2 regions of the Streptococcus suivaginalis genome follow, and region 1 is predicted to be linked to the other one. Evidence: predicted binding sites of a transcription regulator. Region 1 holds the regulator's gene; the other holds the start of a gene.
The links. Region 1 encodes Rex, which represses fermentation and respiration genes when NADH is low (regulators of the CRP and FNR family bind a similar motif). Its sites were predicted from a motif close to TTGTGAANTANTTCACAA; they were not measured.
Positions count from the first base shown of each region.

Region 2: the regulator Rex is predicted to act here: its motif matches at 1,821-1,838, upstream of PXH68_RS06185 (nitronate monooxygenase).

Region 1 covers NZ_CP118733.1:1,069,175-1,072,288, forward strand. Annotated here, with positions in the region: gene PXH68_RS04960 (cysteine desulfurase family protein) at 1-225, shown strand, start outside; gene PXH68_RS04965 (DUF1831 domain-containing protein) at 227-574, shown strand; gene PXH68_RS04970 (DUF4649 family protein) at 577-777, shown strand; gene PXH68_RS04975 (redox-sensing transcriptional repressor Rex) at 923-1,558, shown strand; gene radC (RadC family protein) at 1,555-2,247, opposite strand; gene PXH68_RS04985 (class A sortase) at 2,308-3,051, opposite strand; gene gyrA (DNA gyrase subunit A) at 3,053-3,114, opposite strand, start outside.
Region 2 covers NZ_CP118733.1:1,322,717-1,325,830, forward strand. Annotated here, with positions in the region: gene fadE (acyl-CoA dehydrogenase FadE) at 1-612, opposite strand, end outside; gene PXH68_RS06185 (nitronate monooxygenase) at 875-1,804, opposite strand; gene PXH68_RS06190 (MaoC family dehydratase) at 1,918-2,319, opposite strand; gene PXH68_RS06195 (alpha/beta fold hydrolase) at 2,390-3,114, shown strand, end outside.

The DNA.
Region 1 (3,114 bases):
CTTAACGAACAGGTACTTATGCGGCTTGATTTAGCAGGTATTGCCCTCTCTAGTGGCTCTGCCTGTACCTCTGGTGTCATCCAAACCAGTCACGTTTTAGAAGCGCTATACGGCAAGAAGTCGCATCGTTTGAAAGAATCCCTCCGGATTAGCTTGGCGGAATCCAACACCAAGGAAGAAATTGATCAATTAATTCACCAACTATCACTTATATTAGGAGTTTAATATGGCTTTTGAAACATCCGTCAGCTTGAAAGACTGTTTATATACCTACGAGATCAGTCCTCAGATTAAAAAATATACTTTAAAGGACACCACTTTCGAAGAAACCAAGGCAGGGCATTTTCAATTAACTCGCCTTCTTGAAGAAATTCCAAATTCAAAAAAAGGATTTCTGTTGAAAATCATAATTAATAAAGATTTGACTGCCTTTAAAATCAATATTACAGACCAATCCGGTTTGCGTATTGTCAATATCTTCAAAGAAAATAGCAACCCCGTTATTCAAGAAAAATTTTACTTTTTGCTAGAAAGTCTTGTTGATCGAAATATCTTCAACAAGATTGAGAGATAAATATGATTAAAATTACCTATAAAGATGCCTATCAGCAAGTTCGAAGTCAAGAGTTTCCTGATTTGGCAGCTGCTCAGCTAGCATTTTCTGGCTGCCTTACCTTACCCGATTACTATCCTGTTCTGTCACTGACAAAAGACAGTGAGGACTTGGGCTTTACTGGTTCGATTGGTCAAGTTTACCACTTTTTACAAAGTCTATAATCAACTATCTGGTTTTCTTAGCAACGATTTCACAAATCCTCTGCTTTTGGAAAACCAGATTTTTCTTGTCATTTTCCAAGCTAATCTGTTGCAATATTCACAAACTTACTCTAGAATATTTTTAGAAACTGAAGGAGAATATCGAGTGAAGAACGAAAAATCGTCTATCCCAAGAGCAACAGCCAAGCGTCTGTCGCTCTACTACCGTATTTTTAAACGCTTTAATGCAGAAAATATTGAAAAAGCTAGTTCCAAAGAAATCGCTGAAGCCATTGGTATTGATGCCGCAACTGTCAGAAGGGACTTTTCTTATTTCGGTGAATTAGGTCGCCGTGGTTTCGGTTATGATGTGAAAAAACTAATGGAATTTTTCGCAGACATCCTAAACGATAATTCCATTACTAATGTTATGCTAGTCGGAGTTGGTAATATGGGACGAGCCCTACTTCACTATCGCTTCCATGAGCGCAATAAAATGAAAATCGTGATGGCCTTTGAAGCAGATGAAAATCCTGCAGTTGGAACTGTGGATGCAGGAATTCCTATCTATGCGATCTCTGAAATTGAAGAAAAAATCAAGGAAGCCAAGTCACAAACTGCCATCTTAACTGTCCCAAGTAATAAGGCACAAGAGGTTGCAAATATCTTAGTGGCTGCTGGTGTAAAAGGCATTCTGAGCTTTTCACCTGTCAATCTCTCTGTTCCAAAAGATGTTGTAGTCCAGTACGTTGATTTGACAAGTGAACTACAAACCTTGCTCTACTTTATGAGAAAAGACTAGTTGAAGGTATCAACCAATTCCCCCTCTTCTCGAAAACTAAAATAACGCGACTTTCCAACAATTAGATGGTCCAAAAGCACAAGTCCTAGCATATTGCAGGACTTTTTTAATGCCTGCGTAAACAAGAGGTCATTCTTACTTGGCTGAACAGAGCCAGATGGATGATTATGAACAATAATCACACTTGTTGCCATGTTTTTGACAGCATAGTAGAGGATCTCTCTTGGTTCTGCGATGGACTTATTGACACTTCCGATGAAAATCGTTTTCTGCTGAATAATGCGGTTTTGGGTATCCAAATAAATAGCTACCAGATGCTCTTGCTTTTTATCTCCCAACTCCTGCATCATGCGAGAAGCTAGTTTTTCGCTGCCTAAAACTTTTTGTTGGAGAGTGATTTCAGACTGGTGAATTCTACGCCCCAATTCAATCATGGCTTGAATTTCGATTGCTTTGACGCGACCAATTCCGCAGATCGATTGTAATTCTTCGATGGACATTCCCTTCAAATTTGCCAGATGATCCACCTCTTTTAGGATTTTTGTAGCCAATTCCTGGACTGGGTGCTGCTTGGTGCCAGTTCGAATAAAAATAGACAGCAATTCTTGATTACTAAGTCCTTCAGGTCCTACTTCCAGAAGTCGCTCTCTTGGTAATAATGAATTCTGTTGAAATGAAATACTATACATTATTTCTCATCCTCCTACTTCTTCTATTCGAAAAAAAAAAGAGAGAGCAAGGCTCTCTTTTTAAAGTTGAATTTGATTGTAAGAAATTTCAAATGAATCTAAAATCTCTGCATCTGTCTCATCAAAAGCTGTTACCGTCTCAAGCTCTCCTTTGACAATGGTTCGCATAGTGGCTGCTGCATCTTCACAAGTTACAAGCGTTACTTGGTTCTTCCCTTCAACATCATCAATCACATAGACGCTTTCTGGTGTCACAACTTCAACACTAGTTACAACATAGGTATAAACATTTGTTTTGTCCGTCAAGTAGATTTTCATCCCCTCTTTTGCATGTTCCAGAGGTGAAAATAAGGTATCACTAGCTCCAGCCATTCCAAATATATGGTGGCTAGCAAGAGCGTAGTTTCCTTGACCCATGACTTGGTCCTCTTTCATTGTACCGGCTCCGTACATAAGCGCCACATTGTCCAAACCTTTAAAAATCGGCAGGTTAATTTTTAAATCTGGAACCGCAATTCCACCAATTACAGGCAAATTTTGAGCTTCCCACTGGGCCTTCAAAACTGCTTCAGTTGAAATAGATTCTACTTGTTCGAAATCAAAAGTAGAGCTTGCTTGTTTGTTTTGCTCAATTTCCTCTTCAGACACCTGTGTCACCTGATAACGATTAGTGTTCCAGGCGATAATCATATTTCGAATAGAGCTATTAAAAATCAAGCAGAGCGCAAGAATAATCAAAATTCCCGATAGAATATTTCTCCAAAGAGAGGAGCGCTTCTTTTTTGTTGTTTGGTCTTTTCCCATCTTATTCCTCAGTTTCCTTTTCATCAGCTGCTTCTACTAAAGCAAATGTCACAATGTGTGCAT
Region 2 (3,114 bases), 250 kb from region 1:
CACCATGAAGCACTTGATTTTCTTGCTTTCCACATCTCGAGCAAAGACTGGAATGAAGTCAGCTGTCTTGGCACCACCAATCCAACGTTTTTCACCGTTCAATACCCAGACATCACCTTTACGCTCAGCTGTTGTTGCAAGACCACCTGCAATATCTGAACCATGGTCAGGCTCTGTCAAGGCGAAACAGGTCTGTGCTTCAAAGTTACGAACTGGTGTACCAAAGCGTTCGATCTGCTCAGGACTACCACCGATCAGAATAGTGTTGTAGCCCAAGCCACCGTGTACAGTATAGAAGGTTGCTACTGATGGATCAAAGCGTGCCATTTCCAAATAAAGGAAAGCATTGTAGAGCTCACCAGCTTTCCAAGATCCTTCACGACCAACGAAGAGGTCAGGATGGGTCATGATTTTCGCTGCAGCGAAAGCTCCAAGGATTTCTTCACGTGGTAACAATGCTTTTTCATAGCTATCAATCAAGACTGGACGGATGCGTGTTTCCATCTCTTGACGTAAGTGTTTCAAGACCTTTAATTCGCCTTCGGTTAATTTTTCCGCATAACCAAACAAATCTTCTGGATACAACTCTTTAGCTAATTCTTTTACTGACATTGTAAGACTCCTTTTAAAAAATATTTGTGAAGCGTTTACATTTTGTTGACACTACCATCATATATCGAAATTACATAAAAATCTACTTAATAAAAATTGATAAAACTATTAGTTTGTCTAATAATATTTCACAAACTATCCCAAACGGTTTATTCCTTTTGATTTAGGTCTATTTCTCCAAATTTTGAAAAGGATTTTTCGTCTTTGTGAAATTAAAAAGAACAGGGACAAACCCTGTTCGGTAGATAAAATTGGTGGCTTCTTAGATAGATAAACCTGCTAAGACTTGTTTGGCTTCGGCAAACAGGTCTTCGATAATGGCTTTTGTCGGTTTGATTTCTTTGACCAAGCCAGCAATCTGGCCTGCCATAAGGGAGCCATTTTTCACATCGCCCTCTTTGACCGCCTTGGACAAGGCTCCCATGGTTATTTTCTCTAACTCATGACGTGAAATATCCTGGCTTTCTAGCTCCAAATACTTGGTTGTCAAATCATTTCGAATACAGCGTACAGGCGCACCAAACTTGCGGCCAGTCACAACCGTCGATGTATCCACCGCATCCAGAACTGCTTGTTTGTAGCTATCTGGAATTGGGCACTCTTTGGCTGCTAGGAAGATAGTCCCCATTTGCACACCTTCAGCTCCAAGAGCATAAGCGGCTACTAGTCCATGGCCATCGGCAACACCGCCTGCACAGATAACAGGAATATCGACATTGGCAACCACCTGACGGGTCAAAGGCATACTGGTCATCTCCCCAATGTGGCCCCCTGCTTCCATCCCTTCGGCAACGACAGCGTCGCAACCCAACTCTTGCATTTTTTGCGCTAGTTTGACTGATGGAATGACGGGGATGACAATGACACCCGCTTCCTTTAACCGTGGCATATAGGGTTTAGGAGTCCCTGCTCCTGTAGTGACAACCTTAACACCTTCTTCGATCAACACTTCGACAATTTCTGCTACATTATCCATCATGAGCATCAAGTTGACGGCAAAGGGTTTGTCAGTTAAGGCCTTGGTTAAGCGAATCTCTTCACGCACTTCCTCAGCAGTCAGACCACCTGAGGCAAGAATCCCCAGACCACCTGCATTGGAAACGGCACTCACCAATTGATGGCGTGAAATTTGGGCCATAGCCCCTTGAAATACTGGGTACTGAATGCCCAACAATTCTGTTACACGATTCATGTGTGTTCCTCCTCGAATGTAAAATCTATCACAAGCTTATCATAGCTAGGGGGTGATTTCAATACTTGGTCTATTAGAACTTATTATAGTAAGTCTTATAAACTATTAGAGCCTTATTTAGGAGGGATAACTTGGGCGACTCCAGCAATGACTTTTTGCCCGTCTTGGTTGGTGACAAGGGTGTCTAAAGTCAGCCATCCTTTTTCATCAATGGCGCTAATGCGAGCAGTCGCCGTAAGAGTATCACCAATCGCAACTGGCTTCAGGAAACGGAGGTCTTGGCCCAGATAGATAGTGCCAGGACCCGGTAAATACATCCCCAATACTGTCGAAATAAAGGATGCTCCTAACATACCATGAGCAATTCGCTTCTTAAACATCCCTTGTGATGCTTCAACCTCGTTGGTGTGAGCAGGGTTTAAATCACCCGAAATCCCTGCAAATAAGACCACATCTGTCTCTGTAACTGTCTTAGAAAAACTAGCTGATTGTCCAATTTCAAATACTTTTGACATCTTCTTACTCCTTTTTCTTTGGTTTGATTTTCGACTATCTTTGTGTATAATGTGTGGGAAAGGTACAATTATGAAGCACTATCCATATCACTATCATGATCTATCAAATGGCGAAAGAATCGCCTATCGTACAGCCGGATCCACAGGTCCCTACCTCCTTCTTATCCATGGCAATCTTAGTTCATCTACCCATTTCCAACACTTGATGAAAGCTCTCGAGCAGGAATGCCAATTGATTGCCGTCGATATGCGGGGGTTTGGACGATCTAGTTATCACAAGTCCCTCCATGCCCTACAGGACTTGGCAGAAGACTTGCTCGAATTGATGGATGCCTTGTCCATTTCAGCCTACTCCATTCTTGGCTGGTCCACAGGTGGAGGAGTTGCACTTGAAATGGCTGCCAGCCGTCCAACTGCCATTCAGCGTCTGTTCTTATTATCTTCAGTTGGTGTACAAGGCTACCTGCCACCTAGCAAATCCAGGCTTGTGTCGTTTAATATTTTACCGATTTTGGCCAACACAAACCCAGCCTTAGCCAAGTGGAATCCTGTCTTACAACGGATTGAATATGCCTTAAAATCAGGTCAAGAATCCTTGATGAGAAAGATCCTCTCCCCCTTGTATCAAAACACTCCCATTTCGGATGAAGATTTTAGACTCTACATGGAAGCTGCCTGTCAACAGCGCAATTATTCGGATATTTGCCTCTTGCTATTCACCTTTAACATGACCAATCGGCACAATGGATTTGTGGCTGGTAACAACAGGATTCAGCAGGTTACCTGTCCTGTCCA